3 regions of the Arthrobacter sp. NPDC080082 genome follow, and region 2 is predicted to be linked to each of the others. Evidence: riboswitches for the same ligand, from Rfam matches in the RefSeq annotation. Region 2 holds a riboswitch; each other region holds the start of a gene.
The links. Region 2 has a riboswitch for thiamine pyrophosphate ahead of thiC (phosphomethylpyrimidine synthase ThiC). Riboswitches for the same ligand answer to the same signal wherever they lie in the genome.

Region 1 (7,241 bases), on a different contig from region 2:
GCGGCGGCCAGGACGGCCGCGGACCGGGTGCCGGCCTTGCAGTGGAACACGATGTCCGTGTTCTGCGGCAGCTCGGCCCACGCCTCGCCGGCGAGGATCCGGCCCTGCGGGATGAGCCGGGCGCCCTCAATCCGGACGATGTCGTACTCGCCGCTCTCCCGGACGTCCACCAGTTCGAACTGCCGCAGGCCCGCGTTGCGGGAGGCGAGCATGGTGGCCAGCTGGGTGGCGGTGATGGTGTGCCCGGTGTCCGTGCCGGCGTCGGCGGCGGGGGTGATCCCGCAGAACGCCTCGTAGTCGGTCAGTTCGGTGACCCTGGGCGCGTCCGGGTCGCGGGAGACCTTGATTTCGCGCCAGCTGCCGCCCAGGGCGTCGAAGAGCGCCACCCGTCCCAGCAAGGAACGGCCGACGCCGGTGATGAGTTTGACCGCCTCGGAAACCATCAGGGAGCCGACGGCGGCACACAGCATGCCGAAGACCCCGCCCTCGCCACAGGAAGGGACGGACCCGGCCGGCGGCGCCTCGGGATACAGGTCGCGGTAGGTGGGGCCGTGCTGCTCCCAGAACACGCTGACCTGCCCGTCGAAGCGGAAGATCGACCCCCAGACGTAGGGCTTGCCCAGGATGGCGGCCGCATCGTTGACCAGGTAGCGGGTGGCGAAGTTGTCCGCCCCGTCGATGATCAGGTCATAGCCGGCGAACAGTTCCAGGGCGTTGGACGCGTCGAGCCGGACGTTGTGCAGGCGGACGTCAACGAGGGGGTTCAGGGCGGCGATTGCGTCCCGCGCCGACTCGGTCTTGGGCCGGCCGACGTCGGCGACGCTGTGGATCACCTGGCGCTGCAGGTTGCTCAGGTCGACGTCGTCGTCGTCGATGATCCCGAGCGTTCCGACGCCGGCGGCCGCCAGGTACAGCAGCGTGGGTGAGCCGAGCCCGCCGGCGCCAATCACCAGGACCTTGGCGTTCTTCAGGCGGCGTTGGCCCAGGGATCCGATCTCGGGAATGATGAGGTGGCGGGAATACCGTTCCACCTCCGCCGCGGTGAGGTCGGCGGCCGGTTCCACCAGCGGGCCGGGAGCCTGGCCGGCCGCGGCGGAAGTACTGTTCTCGGTCAACTTCGAAGCCATACTTCAATCTATGCCCGAAGTTGCCGCCAGTCATATTACCCCCGCGTATTGTGGAACCAACAGCGAGGAAAGAAGGCCCAGAGTGGTTCATCAGGCACCGGTTGATCGGGGACAGACCGGAAAGCCGGCGGCGCAGCCGCGCACCGGTGGGCAGCGTTCCGCCCGCCTGCCCCGCGATGAACGCCGGGCCCAGCTGCTGGCCGCCGCGCAGGAGGTCTTCGTCGCGAACGGCTACCACGGTGCCGCCATGGATGAGATCGCCGAGACCGCCCACGTGAGCAAGCCGGTCCTCTACCAGCACTTCCCGTCCAAGCGTGAGCTTTACTTGGCGCTGCTGGACAGCCACCTCTCCACCCTCACCGCGCTGCTGCTGGGGGCCTTGAACTCCACGACCGACAACGACGAACGCGTCCAAGCGGTCATGCGGGCCTACTTCCGGTTCATCGCCCACGACGACCAGGCGCACCGGCTGGTGTTCGAGTCCGACCTGGTGAACGACGCCGACGTCGCCCGCCGGCTTGAGACTTTCAACAAGACGTTCGCCGACGCGATCGCCAAGGTCATCGCTGAGGACACCAAACTCCCGCTGCTGGAGGCCCAGCTGCTGGGCCGCGGCCTGTCCGGCATGGCCCAGGTCAGCGCCCGGTACTGGCTGGAAACGGACGGCAACCTGGACCTCGATGTGGCCAGCGACCTGATCTACCGTTTAGCTTGGCGCGGAATCAGCCGCTTCCCGAAAGAGTCCTAGACTACAAATAGAAAACCCCCTTTAGGGGAACGTGAACACTTTGATTGGCTGGGAGGCCTTGCTGTGGAAGTAAAGATCGGCATTCAGAACATCGGCCGCGAAATCGCCCTGGAGTCCGGCCAGGACGCCGACGCCGTGGCGGCGCTGGTCAGCGAGGCCATCGCCAAGGGCACCGAGCTGCGCCTCACCGATGAGAAGGGCCGCCAGGTAATCGTGCCGGCCGGCGTCCTCGGCTATGTTGAGATCGGCGCCGAAGAGGTCCGCCGCGTCGGCTTCGGCGCCCTCTAGGACCCGCTGTGCTCTCCCTCATCGTGGTGGCGATGGTGGCCGTTGCCGCCGGCTTCGTCGTCTGGGCCAATGGCAAGCGGCATGCCAAGTACGGCATCGCCGTACCCGCCGGTGTCGCCCTCACGGTGGGGATGCTCAGCTGGATCATCTTCCAGGCCGCGGGCCTCGGCTATCAGCCGGGCCTGACCTGGATCCCGTGGATCCTGCCGCTGCTGCTCGCCGCGGCCGCCGCGGTTGCCGCCGTCGTGCTCCTGGGCCGGTCCCGCACCGCCCAGGACACGGAGCGGCTGAACGCCATCCTGCGCTCCTAGCCCCCTACAGCGCCTGCTGCAGCACCCAGCGGTTGCCGTCCGGATCGCTGAGGTGGGCGAATAGGACGCCGCCCATGTCCTCGATTTCGCTGACCTCCGCCCCGCGGCCCACCAACTCCGCGCGCGTCGCGGCCAGGTCCGGGGTCACCAGTTGCAGCCCCTCGAGGCTGCCGGGCTTCATCCCGGTCATTCCCGTCCCGATCACAATTGACGCCGCGGAGCCGGGAGGCGTCAGCTGGACCACCCGCATCCCCGGGATGTGTTCGACGTCGTGGTCCAGCACGAACCCCAGTCGCTCGGAATAGAACTCCTTGGCCGCGTCGACGTCGGCCACCGGAACCTGGATCACTTCTAGGCGCATCTTCATGCGCCTAGGCTACCCCGCTCCCCCGGCGGGTAGCCGCGGTCCCTGGCCGCGGTCCCTAGAGGAACTCGGCGCGGCCTTCCATGCCGGAGGACGCCAGCGCGTGCTCGCGGCGCGGGATGCGGCCGGCCAGCCGGGCCAGGCGGCCCGCGGCGACGGCGTGTTTGAACGCCTCTCCCATCAGCACCGGGTTCTGTGCCCTGGTCACCGCGGTGGCCAGCAGCACGGCATCGCAGCCCAGCTCCATGGCCAGCGCCGCATCCGAGGCCGTGCCGATGCCGGCGTCGAGGACCACGGGTACCGAGGCCCGGGAGACGATCAGTTCGATGTTGTGCGGGTTCAGGATGCCCAGGCCGGTGCCGATCGGCGCGCCCAGCGGCATGACGGCCGTGGCACCGAGGTGCTCCAGGCGCAGCGCCAGGACCGGATCGTCGTTCGTGTAGGCGAAGACCTTGAACCCGCGCGCCACCAGCTGTTCGGTGGCGTCGGCCAGTTCCAGGGCGTCCGGAAGCAGCGTCTGTTCGTCGGCGATCACTTCGAGCTTCACCCAGTCCGTCTCCAGCGCCTCGCGGGCCAGTTCGGCGGTGAGCACCGCGTCGCGGGCGGTGAAGCATCCTGCGGTGTTGGGCAGCACCCGGATGTTGCGGTCGGCCAGCAGTTGGAACAGCGATCCGCTCTCGGCCGGGGAGTAGCGGCGCATCGCCACGGTGGTCAGTTCCGTGCCGGACGCTTCCAGTGCGGCGCCGAGGCCGTCGAGGCTGGGTGCGCCGCCGGTGCCCATGATGAGCCGGGAGCCCAGCTCCACGCCGTCGAAGGTCACCGGGTCGCGGTGCGCCGTGGCCTTCACGGCGGGCTCCTGCGCGGTGTCTGCTTCCTTCATGCCGTTCATCCTCCCTGTACCGCGGTGACGAGTTCGACGTCGTCGCCCTCGATGAGTTCTGTTGCGTGCCACCGGCTGCGGGGCACGACCTCGGCGTTGCGCGCGACGGCGACGCCGAGTTTGCGTCCGTCCGTGGCCTGGCCGTTGTCCGCCAGGGGCCGGCCGGTGACGCCGCTGACGAGGGCGCCGACCGTGGCGTTGTCCGGGAGCGCGTGCGGCTTCCCGTTGAGGGTGATGTTCATGCGGTTGTCCTGTGGGTCGCGGGGTGGAGAGCATTGGTAGGGCTGTGCGCCTGGCTGGTCGACTGGCTGTGCTCAGCGTCCGTGTGCGGGCGGTCGAAGCGGTCCGGGAGGAACCCGTCCCACCGCGGGTCCGGGGTGCCGTCCAGCAGCTCCCGGCAGATGGCCGCGGCGGCCGGGGTCAGCAGCACCCCGTGCCGGAAGAAGCCGGTGGCGATCACCAGGCCCGGGACGTGGCCGCCGCCGGCGGCACGGACCCGTCCCAGCAGCGGGGCGTTGTCCGGGGTGCCGGGGCGGGCCCTGGCCGTGGCCTCGTCGAGTTCCAGCTCGGCGACGGCCGGGACCAGCTGCTGGGCGTCGCGCAGCAGCTGGTAGACCCCGCCGGCGGAGACGGCCCGGTCCCGGGCCTGGTCCTCGCGCTGGGTGGCGCCCACCACCACGGTGCCGTCCCCGCGCGGAACAATGTAGACCGGGACGCCCCGGACCAGTCCGCGCACGGTGGAGCTCAGCAATGGACGCAGCCGTTCGGGCACCCGGAGCCGGAGGATGTCGCCGTGGACCGGCCGCAGCGGCAGGGTGAGCCCGGCCGGGAGGTCCTGCAGGGCGGCGGCGCCCAGGCCGTTGGCCACGATGGTCTCGACCGACCGGATCTCCCCTCCCCCGCTGAGCCGCACGCCGGCGACCCGGCCGTCCGCCTGGATTAGGCCCTCGGCCCGTTGCGGGACGGCCCGGAACCCGGTGTCGGCGGCCAGCAGCGCCGTGATCCGGGTGATCAGGCGGCGCGGGTCCACCTGATGGTCGGCGGGGATCTCGAAGGCGCAGGAGATCGCCGGGCTGAGCAACGGTTCGCGGCGGCGGGCCTCCCGCACGGTGAGGGGTCCGACGGACAGGCCGGAGGCCAGTTGGAGGGCGCGCAGGTCCGCGAGCGCCTGGCGGTCCGCGGCGTCGGCGCCCACGGCGAGGGTCGGCGTCGTGAGATAGCCGGTGCCGGCGCCTTCGTCGCCCCCGTCGGCGAGGCTGCCGGCGAAGGCGGGCCAGAGCCGGGAGGACTCCAGCATCAGGGGCAGGAGGCCCTCCTCCTGGTAGTGGAGTTCGCTGACGGGGGCTAGCATGCCGGCGGCGGCCCAGCTGGCGCCGTCCCCGGGGGCGTCGTCGACCAGCGCCACGGTGCGTCCGGAGCGCCGGAGTTCCCAGGCGATGCCGTAGCCGATCACGCCCCCGCCAATCACGGCGACGTCGACGGCGCCGTGGCGGCCGTCAGGCGGGGCCCCGGGGCCGTGCGGCCGGGCCTTAGGGCTGGGGGTGGTGTTCATGGGTTCCTTCCCTACGCCGGTACTAGCCGGATCAGGTCAAGCGGTCGGCTCTGACGCCCTCTCAGCCCTGCGCCGTCACCGGCCTGCGGGGCTCCCGCGGTATGCGCCCAGTTTAGAGGAACTACGCTTGGGGCATGAGCCAGGATGTCCACAGCACCGCCCGTTTGTACCTCTGCACCGATGCCCGCAAGGACCGCGGAGACTTTGAAGCCTTTGTCGATGCCGCGTTTACCGGGGGCGTGGACATCATCCAGCTCCGGGACAAGACCATCGAAGCCGCGGAGGAACTGGAGTTGCTGGAGGTCCTGCACACGGTCGCGGCGCGCCACGGCCGGCTCTGGGCCGTCAACGACCGCGCGGACCTGGCCTCGCTGGCCGGCGCGCCGGTGTTCCATATCGGGCAGAAGGACATTCCGTTCGGAGCGGCCCGGGACTTCCTCGGCAAGGACACCGTGATCGGCCTGTCCACTCACACCCCGGAGCAGGTCGACGCCGCCATCGCCGCCGCGCCGGGCCGGAGCGGGCTGGACTACTTCTGCGTGGGCCCGGTCTGGGCGACACCCACCAAGCCCGGCCGGGCCGCCGTCGGCCTGGACCTGGTCCGCTACGCCGCCGACGCGATCGAGCACGCCGAGGCCGCGGGCGACGGCGGCAAGGTGGCCGGCGTCGTGCCGTGGTTCGCGATCGGCGGCATCGACCTGACAAATGTGGAGCAGGTCCTCGACGCCGGGGCCCGGCGGATCGTGGTGGTCCGGGCGATCACCGAGGCGGAGGACCCCGCCGCTGCGGCGCAGGCCCTGCTCGCCGCCCTCGACGCCCGGGCTTAGTCGCGGCCGTGCCTAAGCGCGGCCGGTCGCCTCGGCCTCACCGGCCGCAGGCCCTCTACCCCGCCAGGCCCAGCAGGGTCATCCGGCGTGAGTGCGCCGTGGCCAGCGAAGTCAGCAGCGCCCGGACCGGATCCGTGCCCGCAGGGACGCCGTTGCCCGTTGCCCCGTTGCCCGCTGCTTCCGAACCCTGGACGGCCAGGAAGGCGTGGTCGGCCGCGACCCGCTGCGCCTGGGTCAGCGCCTCGCCGAGAAGCCGCCGTGCCCACAGCGCCAGCCGGGAGGCCAGCCGGGGATCGTCGGCCAGGGCCTGCTTGAGCCGTTCACGCAGCACCCCGGTGGCCTCTTCGGAGGCCTGGACCTGCTCCACGAGTTCCGCGGTGGCGGGATCCAGCCGCGGAATCAGGGAACGGTAGAAGTCGGCGGAGACGGTGTCGATGACGTAAGCCTTCATCAGCGACTCGAACCAGTCGGCCGGCCGCGTCCGCTCATGGAAGTGGTCAACCGAGCGCTGGAACGGCACCATGGCGCCCTCCACGTCCTCACCCACGGCTTGCAGCCGGGCGCACACCAGTTCGTAGTGCTCGAACTCCCGCACCGCCAGCCGGCCCAGCACTGCCCGGTCCCGGAGGGTGGGCGCGTAGCGGGCGTCGGAGGAGAGCCGTTCAAAGGCGGAGAGTTCGCTGTAGGCCATCACGCCGAGCAGGTCCGTGAGAAAGCGGTGATCGCGGGCGGAATCCGGCGTCGGAGTGCTCATCGTTCAAGACTAGCGGCGGATTTCGGGCTACCCTGACTTTCGTGTCTCACCATCGCCTGACGCCGAGCGTCCGCCAGCAGCAAAACCAGCTCGCCGGGGCGCTGAAGGCCCTGCGAACAGTACTGGAACTGCCTGGGCCGTTCCCCGAGGAGGCGCTGCGCGACGCCGAGGCGGCGGTGGCCGGGCACGAACTTCCCGGCCTGGACCTGACCCACGTGGAGTTCGTGACGATCGACCCGGCGTCGTCCACGGACCTGGACCAGGCCCTGTTCATTGACCGCTCCGGCGACGGATACAAGGTCTTCTACGCGATCGCCGATGTCCCGTCCTTCGTGGCCCCCGGCGGCCCGCTCGACGCCGAGACGCGCCGCCGCGGGCAGACCTTCTACA
Region 2 (7,241 bases):
CGTCAACTTCACCGGCATCGTGCTCTCCAAGCTCGACGGCGACGCCCGCGGCGGTGCCGCGCTCTCCGTCGCGTCGGTCACCGGCAAGCCCGTCATGTTCGCCTCCACCGGCGAAGGCCTGGACGACTTCGAGCTCTTCCACCCGGACCGCATGGCCTCCCGCATCCTCGACATGGGCGACGTGCTCACCCTGATCGAGCAGGCCGAGAAGTCCTGGGACAAGGACGAAGCGGCCCGGATGGCGAAGAAGTTTGCCGACCAGGAAGACTTCACCCTCGAGGACTTCCTCGCCCAGATGCAGCAGATCCGCAACATGGGCTCGATGAAGAAGATGCTCATGATGATGCCCGGTGCGCAGAACATCCGGCAGCAGCTCGAGCAGTTCGACGAGCGCGAAATCGACCGGGTCGAGGCGATCGTCCGGTCCATGACCCCGCACGAGCGGGTCGCGCCGAAGATCATCAACGGTTCCCGCCGGGCCCGCATCGCCCGCGGCTCGGGCGTGCACGTCTCCGAGGTCAACGGCCTGTTGGAGCGCTTCGCCCAGGCGCAGAAGATGATGAAGAAGATGGCCGCCGGCGGCGGCATTCCGGGGATGCCCGGGATGCCGGGCATGGGCGGGGGGGCCCGCAAGGGCAACAAGCCCGCGCCGAAGAAGAAGGCCCGCTCCGGCAACCCGGCCAAGGCCGCACAGGAGCTCAAGGACGCGGAGGCACGGCGCGCAGCCGGCGCCAAGGCCGTGCCCACCGGCGCCTCTTTCGGCCAGCAGGGCGACTTCGACCCCTCCCAGCTGAACCTGCCCAAGGGCTTCGACAAGTTCCTCGGCGGCAGCAAGTAGCGACACGCTGCGGCGGGCCGCGGCGTATGTCGCGGCCCCGTTGACGGACCCGTGGAATAGGCTTGGAGCATGTTCAAGGAGCGCGTAGTTTTCGTCCACGGGGCCGGCAGTTTCGGTGCCGCGGCGTGGCCGAAACAGCACGGCATGGCGCTGGCCTATGACGCGCTCTTCCTCCGCCGGCACGGCTTCGACCCGGTGGCCGAGCCGCTGGAAACCGATTTCGCGGCCGACGCCGGGATCGTCCTCGGCGCACTGGCCGACGACGGCCGCGGTGCCGCCGGAGGCCACGTCGTCGCCCACTCCCAGGGCGCCATCGCCGCGATGATGGCCGCCGTCGAACGGCCCGACCTGGTCCAGTCCCTCACGCTGGTGGAACCGGCCTGCCTGTCCCTGACGGCGGAACTGCCGGCCACCGCCGCGCACCGGGCCCTGATGGAACCGCTCTTCGATGTCCGGCACAGCCTGGGCGACGAGGACTTCCACCGTGAATTCGTCCGCCGGGTGTTCGCCGCGCACGCCCCGCTGCACGGCGCCGCCGGGGAAGTCGCGGCGGATAACGCCCGGGAGGCGCGGCGGCTCCGGCTGCAGGCCCCGGCATGGGAGGCGCCGCTGCACATCGTCCCTGGCGTTCCCACCCTGGTCCTCACCGGCGGCTGGGAACCGCTGTATGAGGAGATCGCCGGCTACCTCGTGGAGACCGGCGCCCGGCACCGCACCGCCCCGGGCGGGCACCGGCCGCAGGACTCACCGGAGGGGGACCGGGCGATCCGCTCCTTTATCGCCGACGTCGTCCGCAGCCGGCACGCCCGCGCCTCCTAACCCGCCCCTCCTTACTCCGGGCCTCCTAGTCCCAGCCTGCTAGTCCCGGGCGGCCCCCACCCCCGGATCCGGCAGGTAGACCTTGCCGCCGGAGGCGAGGAACTCCTCGCTCTTCTCCCGCATGCCCGCGTCGGCCCGGGCCGCCTGCGCCTCGGCGGAACCAAACTCGCTCCGGATGTCCTGGCTGATCCGCATCGAGCAGAACTTCGGCCCGCACATGGAACAGAAGTGCGCCATCTTGGCCGGCTCGGCGGGCAACGTCTCGTCGTGGAAGGCCTCGGCGGTGACCGGGTCCAGGGACAGGGCGAACTGGTCCCGCCAGCGGAACTCGAAGCGGGCCTTGGACAGGGCGTCGTCCCGCTCCTGCGCGCCGGGGTGGCCCTTCGCAAGGTCCGCGGCGTGGGCGGCGATCTTGTAAGTGATCACGCCGGTCTTCACGTCGTCCCGGTTCGGCAGGCCCAGGTGCTCCTTGGGGGTGACGTAGCAGAGCATGGCCGTCCCGTACCGGGCGATCTCGGTTGCGCCGATGGCGGAGGTGATGTGGTCGTAGCCGGGGGCGACGTCGGTCACGAGCGGACCCAGGGTGTAGAACGGCGCCCCCTTGCACAGCTCCTGCTGGCGTTCTACGTTTGCCCGGACCAGGTGGAACGGGACATGGCCCGGGCCCTCCACCATCACCTGCACGTCGAATTCCCAGGCCCGCTGCGTGAGCTCGGCGAGGGTGTCCAGTTCGGCGAACTGCGCGGCGTCGTTGGCATCCGCCGTCGACCCCGGCCGCAGCCCGTCGCCGAGGGAGAACGCGACGTCGTACTTCGCGAAGATTTCGCAGAGCTCGTCGAAGTGGGTGTACAGGAAGTTCTCCCGGTGGTGCGCCAGGCACCAGCCGGCCATGATGGAGCCGCCGCGGGACACGATCCCGGTGACCCGGTTGGCTGTCAGCGGCACGTACCGGAGCAGCACGCCGGCGTGAATGGTCATGTAGTCCACGCCCTGTTCGCACTGCTCGATCACGGTATCCCGGAAGATTTCCCAGGTCAGCGCGTTCGCTTCGCCGTTGACTTTCTCCAGGGCCTGATAGATCGGGACGGTGCCGATGGGCACGGGGGAGTTGCGGAGGATCCATTCGCGCGTCGTGTGGATGTCGTCCCCGGTGGAGAGGTCCATCACCGTGTCTGCACCCCACTGGGTGGCCCACTGGAGCTTGTCCACCTCCTCGGCGATGGAGCTGGTGACGGCCGAGTTGCCGATGTTGGCGTTGATCTTCACGAGGAAGGCCTTCCCGATGATCATCGGTTCGGACTCGGGGTGGTTGATATTCGCCGGGATGATGGCCCGGCCGGCGGCGAGTTCGCTGCGGACCAGTTCGACGTCGCAGTTCTCGCGCAGCGCGACGAAGCGCATCTCGGGCGTCACCTCGCCCTGCCGCGCGTAATGCATCTGGGTGACGGTCCGGCCGGGGAGGGCCCGGCGCGGTGCCGGAGGAGCGCCGCGCCACTCCGCCGAGGCGGCTCCGCGGCGGACCGCGGACTTGCCGTCGTCGAGAAGGCTGCGCTCCCGGCCGGAGTAGGGCTCGGTGTCCCCGCGTCCGGCAATCCAGTCGGCACGGAGCGGCGGCAGGCCCGCCACCGGGTCGCTGACCGGCCCCGCCGTGCGGTAGGCCAGGAACGGGGGATTTGGGGTGCCGCCGGGGGACGGCTCCAGGGCGATCTCGGTCACCGGGACCCGCAGGCCGTCGCCTTCGATGTAGGCCAACGTGTGCGACGCAAGGGCAGGGCTGTGCTGGGAATTTGTGGTGCGCAAGGGTTACTCACTTCCTTCGCCGGCATTACCCGGACAGGTTCAACGGTCGCAGGCTGCCTCAGCCCGATCTCAGCCCCTGCAAGGGCTCCCGTGTGGTCGTAGACGAAGCTACCACAGGGCCCCGGACACGGCTCCAAGGTTTCCGCCGGCCGCGATTAGGCTGGGACCCATGAGCGGCATCATCGAATTCACCGGGCCCGTCCTCACCGCCGTGAACCGGGAGCGGCGCGGCCTGTGGTCCGTGGACGGGGTGCTGACCTTCGACCGTCCGGAGGCGGCGCCGGACCAAGTCATCGACGGGTGGGTAATCCCGGGACTGGTCGACGCTCACTGCCACATCGGGCTCGGGCCCGGCGGTGACGTGGACGCCGCCGTCGCCGAAACGCAGGCGCGCACGGACCGTGACGCCGGGACCCTGCTGGTCCGCGACGCCGGAGCGGTGCACGACACCCGCTGGATCCAGCAGCGGCGGGACCTGCCCCGGATCATCCGTGCGGGCCGCCACATCGCCCGAAGCCGCCGCTACCTGCGCGGCCTCGCCGTTGAGGTGGACCCCGGTGACCTGGTCGAGGAGGTCCGGAAGCAGGCGCGGGCGGGGGACGGCTGGGTCAAGCTCGTGGGGGACTGGATCGACCGCGACGCCGGGGACCTTGCCGCAAGCTTCCCCGCCCGCACCGTCAGGGACGCCGTCAGCGCCGCCCACGACGAGGGCGCCCGGGTCACCGCGCACTGCTTCGCCGAGGACACCCTCGATGACATGCTCGACGCGGGCATCGACTGCATCGAGCACGCGACCGGGCTGCTGCCCCGCCATCTTCCGCGTTTCGTCGACCAAGGCGTGCCGATCGTCCCCACCCTGGTCAACATCGCCACCTTCCCGGACATCGCCGCGCAGGCCGAACCCAAGTTCCCGCGCTACGCCGCCCACATGCGCACGCTCTGGGAACGCCGGGCCGAGCGGGTCCTCGAGGCCCACGAGGCCGGGGTGGCCATCTACGCGGGAACCGACGCCGGGAGCGTGATTGCCCACGGGCGGATCGTCGACGAGTTGGAGGCACTGCATGCCGCCGGACTGGGCGCGGCCACCGCCCTCGACGCCGGCGCCTGGTCCTCCCGGGCCTGGCTGTGCGCCGCCGGAATCGCCGAGGGTGCGCCCGCCGACGTCCTGGTCTGCGCCGCTGACCCGCGGCGGGATCTCTCCACGTTGCGGAATCTGCGCGCCGTCGTCCTCCGCGGGGACGTCATCGGCGCGGCATCCGCGGAATAAATTGAAGCTTCAAGTAATTTTATCTGGTGAGAGCCGCCGAATGACGGCTGAACCCCACAGCACCGGAGTGATGCAATGACCACCAACGCCGCCACCCAGGACCTCTTGCCGGCCGACCTCTCGATGGGCACCGTGATGCTCAAGGTCGGCGACCTGGCGATGATGACCGACTATTACCAGCGCGCCCTCGGCCTGGAGGTGGTGGCCGAGCAGGGCGGCGGCCTCTACCTCGGACGCGGCCAGACGCCGCTGGTGCACCTCGCGCCGGCCCCGGGACTGAACCTCCCCTCCCGGGGCGAGGCCGGGCTCTTCCACACCGCCCTCCTGTTCGAGGACCAGGCGGCGCTGGCCGCCACCGTCGCCACCGCAGCCCAGTACGATCCCCGGTTCTTCACCGGCAGCGCGGACCACCTGGTCAGCGAGGCCTTCTACTTCAACGACCCCGAGGGCAACGGCATCGAGCTGTACTGGGACCGTCCGCGCGAGGAATGGTCCTGGGATGGCGCGAATGTTGTCATGGACAGCTTGGCGCTGCCGCCGCAGCGTTACCTGGAGCAGCACCTCACCGAGGCGTCGCTCGCCGGCCAGCACGAAACCGGCGCCGGCGTCGGGCACGTCCACCTCCAGGTCGGCGACGTGCAGTCCGCCCACGACTTCTACGTCGGGACCCTGGGCTTCGAAAAGACCGCAGGCTGGCACGGCCAGGCGCTTTTCGTCTCGGCCGGCGGCTACCACCACCACATGGCCATGAACGTCTGGAACAGCCGCGGCGCCGGCCCCCGGCGCGACACGCTGGGCCTGGGCGAGGTGCTGATCGAGGTGCCCTCCGGGGACGACATCGGCGCCCTCGCGGACAGGCTCAAGGTCGCCGGCGTCGCGTCCCACCACACGGGTGCGGAGCTCCGGTTCGACGACCCCTGGCGCAACCGGATCCGGGTCGCCGTCCGCTGACCGGCCTCCGGGCCGCCAGCCGATAGGCTGGGACCACGCCACACGCCGCGGCCCCCGGGCCGCCCGAAATCCAAGGATGAGCCCCGTGGGATTTACCGAAGTCTTCGTCGCCACCCATGACGCCGCGCTCAAGCGGGCCGCCGCCCTCGCCGGGGGCGCCCCCGCCGGCCCGGACGCCGTCCGGATCGAGGGCATCAGCGACTACGAGATCGAACGGCTGGGCGACCTCGCCGGCACCGCCGTCCACGCCGCCGGCGCCGACTACGAACTCGCGATGGTCGACGTCTCCAGTGACGCACTGCTCGGCGTGCCCGCCGCCATGGTCCGGACCCTCGCCGAGCTGCTTAGCTACGAGACCGACGAGGGCGAACGCGTCCTGGCCGACGTCGCCGGGCAGTGGGCGGCCGAGGAGGACATGCCCTTCGGTGCCGCCGAGGCCCTCGGCCACACCCGGCGGATCGCGGAGCTCGCCTCCGCCGTCGACCCCGCTGCCCGCACCGAACTGTACGTCTGGACTGCCTGAGCCGGACTGCGGCGCCACCCGCGGCGACCCGCCGCGGGTGTTAAGTCGAAATCGGCGCGGTGATCTGGCACAATGATCAGGTACTTGATCTGCGTGGCCCCTCTCTCCGCGTCTGGATCTTGTCCTTTTAGAACCCCCTAGTATGGCCCGCCCCACGGGTGCAGAACGCCGGGTTCGACCCCGTTTCAGAAACAGGAGTGACCACAAAAGTGGCCGTTAAGATTCGCCTTAAGCGCTTCGGCAAGATGCGCGCCCCGTACTACCGCATCGTCGTCATGGACTCACGCTCCAAGCGTGACGGCCGTGCCATCGAGGAGATCGGCAAGTACCACCCGACCGAAGAGCCCTCGTACATCGAGGTCGACTCGGACCGCGCCCAGTACTGGCTCGGCGTCGGCGCTCAGCCGTCCGAGCAGGTTGCCGCGATCCTGAAGATCACCGGTGACTGGCAGAAGTTCAAGGGTCTGCCCGGCCAGGAAGGCACCTTGAAGACCAAGGCTGCCAAGGAAGGCTTCGTAGCCCCGGAGAAGGGCTCCGTCATCATTCCGGAAGCCATCACCAAGAAGGCCAAGAAGGACGACGCAGCCGAGGCCCCGGCCGACGCCGAAGCAGAGACCACCGAGGCTGAGTAACTTGCTGGCAGACGCGCTCGAACACCTGGTCCGCGGGATTGTAGACAGCCCCGAGGACGTCAAGGTCAGTGCCAAGAACAACCGCCGGGGGGACACCCTTGAGGTGCGCGTTCACCAGGACGACCTTGGCCGGGTGATTGGCCGCCAGGGCCGGACCGCACGCGCACTGCGCACCGTGGTTGCGGCACTGGCAGACGGTGAGCCGGTGCGGGTCGACGTCGTCGACACCGACCGCCGCCGGTAGCGCAGCCAGCACACGCTTGATCTCTGTCCGGCCCCTCCACCAGCATTGGTGGAGGGGCCGGACTGTTTTGCGCACACTGCGCCCCCACAACGACCCATCCTTCCCATCCCCGAACAAGAGGACAGCATGCAGCTTCAGGTGGCACGAATCGGCAAACCCCACGGCAT
Region 3 (7,241 bases), on a different contig from region 2:
TCTGGCTGGTGCCAAGCTCTGCGGCAAGTTTGCCCTGGGTCCAGCCCTTTTCGCCGCGTGCGTCCTTGAGGACCGTGCCGAGGTGTTCTGCAGTGGGAAGCGTCATACCCAAGAAATATCACACATGAGTTACCGACCGCCTCCGGATGCGCTTCAAAGCGCGTAACGTCACACCCCTAGTCGGATGGTGCGATAAATCGCGCTGGTCACTGCTGGCCGAGGAACACCATGTTCCAGGTCCCTGCGGCGACGGCGGCGGCTACTGCCGACCCGGCGATCACCACGCCGCCCAAGACCACCCACACATCCAACCCGGTGAAACGAGCCTGCCGGGCCCAGGTCCGCCGGGCACCGCCGAAGCCGCGCGCCTCCATGGTCACCGCCAGCCGCGACGCCCGCCGGACCGCCTGGACCAGCAGCCCGAAGCTTTGCCCCAGCATGGCCCTGAGCCGTTGCGCCGGGCTGCCGTGCGAGCCCACGCCGCGGGCCCGCCGGGCCATCCCGATGGTCTGCCATTCCTCCGCCATGAGTCCCACCAGCCGCATCGCCGCGAGGGTGCCCAGCACGAACCGGTGCGGCAGCTTCGCCTGCTGCGCGAGGGCGTCGGCCAGGTCCGTGGGGTCGGTGCAGCTCATCAGCAGCACGGCCGGCAGCGCGATCGCGAGGCCGCGCAGCAGGAAGCCGAGGCCCAGCTGGAGTGAGCCCTCGCTGATGGACCAGAGCCCCACGTCCAGCAGGATCCGGCCACGGTCCGGGGCGAGGATGGCGGTGCTCCAGCCGCCCAGGGCAGCGGCCAGGATCAGCGGCCAGCCGCGGCGCCAGAGCAGGGCGGGGGTGAGCCCGGCCAGCGGGAAGAGCAGCACCTCGAAGGCCAGCGCCACGGACGCGGAGACCCAGTCGATGGACAGGGCCAGCGCCACGGTGACCAGCACGACGCCGGAGAACTTGGCCAGCGGGTTGGCGCGGGCCAGCAGGGCGCGGTTTCCCTCCAGGGTCAGGGCTTCCCTCATGCCGCCACCCCCTGCAGCTTGAGCTCGTCGCCGCCGAGGACGTCACTGAATTCGGCGTCGTGGGTGACGGAGACGACGGCGGTGCCGGCGTCCAGGAGTTCGGAGAGGAAGGAGGCCAGCTCGGCCCAGGTGTTGGCGTCCTGGCCAAACGTGGGTTCGTCGAGGACCAGGACCTGCGGGTGGGCGGCCAGCACGGTAGCCACGGACAGGCGCCGCTTCTCGCCGCCGGAGAGGGTGTAGGGGTTGGCGTCCACCAGGTCCCGCAGCCGCAGCCGCTCCAGCAGTTCGTCCACCCGGTCCGCGCCGCGGCCCAGCTGCCGCGGCCCGAAGGTCAGTTCGTCCAGCACCCGGCCGGTCACGAACTGGTGTTCGGGTTCCTGGAAGACCGTGCCGATCCGCGGGATCAGCTGCTGCGCCTTCCAGGCATAGGGGTCGATGCCCGCGCCGGCGCTGAGGTCGGTGGTAGCGGACACGGTCCCGGCCACCGGGGCCAGCAGCCCGGCGAGGGTCAGGGCGAAGGTCGATTTCCCGGCGCCGTTGGGCCCGGTGATGGTGAGCGCGCGCCCCGCACGGACCTGCGCGGCGATACCCTCCTGCACCGGCACGGGCGGCACGGCGCGGAAGCGGGTCCGCAGGCCGCCCCGGCGGGGACGGTCGCGGGACACGGCCAGGGACTCTGCGGCCAGCAACAGCCGGCCCGCTTCGAAGCCGGGTTCCGGACCCTGCCCGGTGTCGCCGGCGCTCCGGGCGCGGGTGGCCGGCACGTGGCCCGGGACCCAGACCCCGGCGGCGATCAGCATCTCCCGCGCCTCGGCCAGCACCCGGTCCGGCGGCCCGTCCAGCAGTACGGCGGATTCGCCCGCGCTGCCGGGCTGCAGCACCACGATCCGGTCCACCAGGTCCTTCCACACGGAAACCCGGTGTTCCACCACCACCAGGGTGGCGCCGGTCCGGTCCAGGCAGCGGCCCACGGCGTCGCGGACCTCCAGCACACCGGCGGGGTCGAGGTTCGCGGTGGGTTCGTCCAGCAGCAGGAGCCCGGGCCGCATCGCGAGGATGCCGGCCAGGGCCAGCCGCTGCTTCTGCCCGCCGGAGAGGGCAGACGTCGGGTGGCCCAGGGGCAGGGATCCGAGCCCGACGTCGTCGAGCGCCTCCCCTACCCGGGCCCAGATCTCCGCGGGCGGGACGGCGAGGTTCTCCGCCCCGAACGCGACGTCGTCACCCACCCGGGAAAGCACCACCTGGGTCTCCGGGTCCTGCTGCACCAGCCCGGCGCGTCCGCGGCGGTCCCGGGGTGGGGCCCCGTCGATGAGCAGGCTGCCGGTCTCGTCGGCGTCGTCGGCGTCCGCGTCCGCGCCGCCGCCCTCGCCGAGCACCCCGGCCAGGGCGTGCAGCAGGGTCGACTTACCGGCGCCGGAAGGTCCCAGCAGCAGGACGCGTTCGCCCGGGCTGATGTCCAGGTCCAGTCCGCTGATGGCGGGCCGGGACCGTCCGGCGTGCCGCCAGCCCCAGCCGCGGGCGGTGACCGCGGCGGGGCGGACGTCGTCGGCGTTCATGCGCGCGGGTGTCAGGAGAAGACGGGTTCGGTGGCCGCCTTGCGGGAGGCGAAGGAGGCCAGCACCCCGGTCCGGGCCAGGCCGCGGGTGGCGATCCAAGCCAGGCCGCCGGCGATCACGGCACCGGAGATGGCGCAGAAGACGATGTAGGCGGCCTTGTCCCCGGCCTCGAAGGCGATGTTCCAGCCCCAGGGCAGGAAGCAGTCGTTCAGGCCGCAGAAGAGGCCCGCGCCGGCGCCGGCGAGCAGGGAGACCGGGAGGTTGAACTTGCTGTAGCGGAAGGCGGCGAAGACCAGCTCCGCGCCGAGGCCCTGCAGGATGCCCGAGATCAGCACGGTGGTGCCGTACTGGGAGCCCATGATCAGCTCGCCGGTGGCGGCGACGGCCTCGCAGAACAGCGCGGCGCCGGGCTTGCGGACCACCAGCATGCCGAGGACCGCGGGGATCATCCAGCCGCCGGCGTAGAGGCCGGTCAGGGGCGGGTAGACGGCGGTGAGCGGGACGGACACCACGTTGGAGCCCTGGTCCCAGGCCCAGAAGATGACGCCGCCGGCAATCGCGATCAGCGCCGCCAGGACAATGTCGACCACGCGCCAGCTCTTTTTGCCGGCCGCTGTGGTGCGGGGGGTGGAAATATCGGTCATGTCGTCCTCCTGAGGTACAGGAGGGGAGGGTATTCCGGCCACGGCGGCCGCTGCCGCGTGTTCCGGACACCCTGAGAACTCGACTCCCTTGCGCCGGTACTAACCGGATCAGGTTCGAGGGTCTGCGGCTGTCCGCACTCTCAGCGCCCACCTACGGTTCCCGGATTCCTCCGGAAGGGTCCGACGGCGGCGCTCCCCTGTCGTTATGAATGTCGCCCGTGTGGGCTGGCCCAGTTTACACCCGCGCCGCCGGGGCCCGCCTCCCCTCCCTGCCGAGCCGGATCAGCACGATCCCGGCCGCCACGAACCACGCCCACATCAGGAGGCCGTAGCCGCCGTAGAGCGCCGGGACGAGGTACCGCAGCGCCTCCGCGAGCAGCCCCAGGGCACCGGCGCCGATGCCCAGCCAGCCCACCGCCCGGGAGAGCCCTGCCCGCACCATGGCCACGGACATGAGGAGAATGCCCGCCGCGGAAAGCACCCCGGCGACGGCGGGTGTGTTGTTCTCGGCGATCACCGCCTCGGCGGCGGCGCTGATCCGCTGCCGCGCGGCGTCGTCGGCCGCCCCGGCGTACCGGTCGCTGAGGTAGACCAGCACCAGAGAGCCGCGGCTGGTAACCGGGATGGCGAGGATCAGCGCCCAGGACAGCCCGCCCACCAGGGCGCCGCCCAGCGCCAGGCCCCGTGCCAGTCCCTCTGCCGCCGGAGCGCACGCCAGGAACAGCGCAGCGAAGACGGGCACCGCCAGGATGTTCGGGACCGTCCAAAGCAGCTGCTCGGCGACGTAGACGGGCTTGTTGCGGGCGATGAACTCAAGCGTCGGCACGGCCCCGTCGACCGGCGGCGGCGCGATGAAGTCCAGCACAAGGGCCAGCACCAGCAGCACCACGAACGCGATCGAGCAGCAGCCGGCCGCCAGCTGGAACGGCGCCCAGGGTGCGCCCCGGTCTCTGTCCATGCCCGACGGTAGGCCGGGCGGCGCGCGGCGGACAGGGGCGTCCGCCCCGGACCGGTGTGCCAGTAGGCTAGGGGCAGTCCTGTTTCCACCCGCAAGGAGCACGAAATGAACATTGTCATCAAACTGCTCGGCACCGGCATCAGCCTGGTCGCCGGTCTCGTCGGCACCAAGCTCGTGGACACCGTCTGGGAGAAGACCACCGGCAACAAGCCGCCGAAGGGCCACGACGACGACGTCCCCACCACGCTGCGCCAGGCCCTGACCTTCGCGCTGATCTCGGCCTCGGTGAGCGCCGTCATCCAGGTCCTCGCCAACCGCGGCACGCAGCGGGCCATCACTCGCTTCGCCAAGACCCAGGACATCGTCTAGGCGCACCGCACCACCGGACTCCGACGGGGAGTCCCCCGGGCATCAGTCCCGGCGGGGCTCCCCGTCCTCGTTGAAGCCGCGTTCCCCGGCGGCCTGCTGCACCACCGCTTCGAGCTCATCCGCGCTCAGCAACTCCGGGTGGAGGTGCTTGGTGCGGTAGCCGGCGCGGCCCACCATGTGCGCGGAGACCGGGACGGTCAGCAGCTGGAAGATCCACGCGACCACCAGCACCGGCCACACCCACCAGGTGCGCATCTGCAGGCCCACGGCGCACAGCAGCAGGAACAGGCCCAGGACCTGCGGCTTGGTGGCGGCGTGCATCCGGCTCATCAGGTCCGGGAAGCGGAGCAGGCCGATCGCGGCGCCGAGGGACATCAGTGCACCCACCACCATGAACACGGCGGACACGGCGTCGATCACCGTATCCCCGGAGAAGGTCTCAGGATTCATGGGGGTGCCTCCTGCGGTCGGCTACGAAGCGGGCCACGGTCACGGACCCGACGAAGCCGATGATCGAGATCGCCACCAGCAGCATCAGGTTGTTCAGGTGCCGGTTGACGGCCATGTCGATGCACAGCGCGGCGCCCAGGATGGCCAGCAGCACGTCGGTGGCGAGCACGCGGTCCAGCAGCGAAGGCCCTCGGGCGATCCGGATGATGGCGCCGCCCGCCGCGAGGGACAGAATCACGGCGGTCACGGCCAGGACGATCGGCATCATGCGGCTGCCTCCTGTTTGAGGGCGGAAACTTCCTCCGGGGAGCCCATGATCCGGATCAGGCCGGCCTCAGTGTCCCGGACGTCCTTGCGGAGCCTGGCGGCGTCCTCGGCGTCGCGGACGTTGATGCCGTGGATATAGAGCGTGGACGTACCCCTGTCCACCTCCACGACCAGGGAGCCCGGAATCAGCGAGATGACGTGGCCGGTGGCGGTGACCAGGAGATCCGAGTGGCTGCGGAGCGGGACCGCGACGATGGCGCTGACCACCCGGGGCCCGCGCACCACGGCGAGGTAGAGCAGCTGGAAGCTCGCCGCGACCACCTTGCCGAGGAACACCAGGCCAAAGGGGACGGCGCGCAGCACGTTGAACCGTCCGCCCAATTCCACCGGCGGCAGGTAGAACAACCGGGCCACGAACACAGCGATCAGCGCCCCGAAGAGCAGGTTGCCGGCGCTGAAGTCCTGCCAGAGGGCGCCCCAGACAATCACCAGCCAGACCAGCAGCGGCAGTTCCTGGCGCAGCGAGATGCGTTTGCGGGTCATTTGCCGCCTCCCTGGGCCACGGGCTGCGGCGGGGCCGGGACCGTGACCTCGTCGCCGAGGACCGCGTGGATGTAGGAGGACCGGTCCAGCATCTCGGCCGCGGACTGGCCGGAGAGGCGGAACAGCGGCCCGGCGAACACGGTCAGGGCCACGCCGAGGATGACCAGCGCCAGAGTGGAACCGACCATGGTGCGCGGCAGCAGGCTCACCGTGTGGCGTGCGGAGGATGTCCCGGCCCCGCCGGTTCCCTGGGACTCACCGCCCGGGGCGGCGAGCAGCACCGGGTCCGGGTGCTCGGCGTCCTCGGGCTTGCGCCAGAAGGCACGGTTCCAGACACGGGCGATGGCCAGCAGGGTCAGGAGGCTGGTCAGGACGCCGCCGGCCACCAGCGCGTACGCCAGCGGGGTGCCGAGCAGGACGCCGGCCTGGAGCAGGCCCAGTTTGCCCAGGAAGCCGGAGAGCGGAGGGATCCCGGCGAGGTTCATGGCCGGGATGAAGAACAGCACGGCCAGCAGCGGGGAGAGCTTGGCCAGGCCCGCCACCCGGTCCACGGAGGAGCTGCCGGCGCGGCGTTCAATCAGCCCGGTGACCAGGAAGAGGCTGGTCTGGATGGTGATGTGGTGCGCCACGTAGAACACCGCGGCGCCCAGGCCGGCCACCGAGGACATCGCCAGCCCGAACACCATATAGCCGATGTGGCTGACCAGGGTGAAGGAGAGCAGACGTTTGATGTCGCTTTGCGCGAGCGCGCCCAGGATCCCCACCACCATGGTCAGCAGCGCCACCACCATCAGCGGGGAGTTGAAGGTGTCGCCGGGGAAGAGCAGCGTCTCGGTGCGGACGATCGCGTAGACGCCCACCTTGGTGAGCAGGCCGGCGAACACCGCCGTAACCGGGGCGGGGGCGGTCGGGTAGGAGTCGGGCAGCCAGAAGGAGAGCGGGAAGACGGCGGCCTTGATCCCGAACGCCACGAGCAGCAGCACGTGCAGCAGGTTCCGGGTTCCCTGGTCCAGGTCCCCCAGCTTCATGGCCAGGTCCGCCATGTTGATGGTGCCGGTGGCGCCGTAGATCATCGCGATGGCGATCAGGAACAGCACCGAGGAGACCACAGAAACCACCACGTAGGTCACGCCGGCGCGGATCCGGGGCCCGGTGCCGCCGAGGGTCATCAGCACGTAGCTGGCCGTCAGCAGGATCTCAAAGCCCACGTAGAGGTTGAACAAGTCTCCGGAGAGGAAGGCGTTGGACACCCCGGCCACCAGGATCAGGTAGGTGGGGTGGAAGATCGAGACCGGGGCGTCGCTGTCGCCGTCGGCCATGCCCTGCCCGGTCGCATAGACCAGCACGGCCAGGCTCACGGCGGAGGAGACCACCAGCATCAGCGAGGAGAACTGGTCCACCACCAGCACGATCCCCCACGGCGGCAGCCAGCCGCCGATGCTCA

Region 1: it holds a riboswitch for thiamine pyrophosphate, as region 2 does, so the genes downstream of both, thiO (glycine oxidase ThiO) here and thiC (phosphomethylpyrimidine synthase ThiC) in region 2, are expected to answer to the same signal.
Region 3: it holds a riboswitch for thiamine pyrophosphate, as region 2 does, so the genes downstream of both, AB0O44_RS04050 (ECF transporter S component) here and thiC (phosphomethylpyrimidine synthase ThiC) in region 2, are expected to answer to the same signal.

Annotation. Positions count from the first base shown of each region.
Region 1 covers NZ_JBFBKQ010000001.1:112,214-119,454, forward strand. The annotation lists gene moeB (molybdopterin-synthase adenylyltransferase MoeB) at 1-1,127, opposite strand, end outside; gene AB0O44_RS00445 (TetR/AcrR family transcriptional regulator) at 1,210-1,875, shown strand; gene AB0O44_RS00450 (DUF3107 domain-containing protein) at 1,939-2,163, shown strand; gene AB0O44_RS00455 (hypothetical protein) at 2,172-2,474, shown strand; gene AB0O44_RS00460 (VOC family protein) at 2,479-2,841, opposite strand; gene AB0O44_RS00465 (thiazole synthase) at 2,897-3,718, opposite strand; gene thiS (sulfur carrier protein ThiS) at 3,724-3,960, opposite strand; gene thiO (glycine oxidase ThiO) at 3,957-5,270, opposite strand; TPP riboswitch at 5,261-5,378, opposite strand; gene thiE (thiamine phosphate synthase) at 5,405-6,097, shown strand; gene AB0O44_RS00485 (ferritin-like fold-containing protein) at 6,153-6,851, opposite strand; gene AB0O44_RS00490 (RNB domain-containing ribonuclease) at 6,893-7,241, shown strand, end outside.
Region 2 covers NZ_JBFBKQ010000002.1:151,337-158,577, forward strand. The annotation lists gene ffh (signal recognition particle protein) at 1-838, shown strand, start outside; gene AB0O44_RS04975 (alpha/beta fold hydrolase) at 908-1,657, shown strand; gene thiC (phosphomethylpyrimidine synthase ThiC) at 1,697-3,457, opposite strand; TPP riboswitch at 3,452-3,559, opposite strand; gene AB0O44_RS04985 (amidohydrolase family protein) at 3,627-4,724, shown strand; gene AB0O44_RS04990 (VOC family protein) at 4,800-5,675, shown strand; gene AB0O44_RS04995 (hypothetical protein) at 5,761-6,198, shown strand; gene rpsP (30S ribosomal protein S16) at 6,408-6,830, shown strand; gene AB0O44_RS05005 (RNA-binding protein) at 6,832-7,074, shown strand; gene rimM (ribosome maturation factor RimM) at 7,201-7,241, shown strand, end outside.
Region 3 covers NZ_JBFBKQ010000001.1:853,374-860,614, forward strand. The annotation lists gene AB0O44_RS04035 (UDP-N-acetylglucosamine 1-carboxyvinyltransferase) at 1-106, opposite strand, end outside; gene AB0O44_RS04040 (energy-coupling factor transporter transmembrane component T) at 207-1,010, opposite strand; gene AB0O44_RS04045 (ABC transporter ATP-binding protein) at 1,007-2,566, opposite strand; gene AB0O44_RS04050 (ECF transporter S component) at 2,578-3,210, opposite strand; TPP riboswitch at 3,278-3,419, opposite strand; gene AB0O44_RS04055 (hypothetical protein) at 3,446-4,168, opposite strand; gene AB0O44_RS04060 (DUF4235 domain-containing protein) at 4,274-4,537, shown strand; gene mnhG (monovalent cation/H(+) antiporter subunit G) at 4,580-4,987, opposite strand; gene AB0O44_RS04070 (monovalent cation/H+ antiporter complex subunit F) at 4,977-5,255, opposite strand; gene AB0O44_RS04075 (Na+/H+ antiporter subunit E) at 5,252-5,797, opposite strand; gene AB0O44_RS04080 (Na+/H+ antiporter subunit D) at 5,794-7,241, opposite strand, start outside.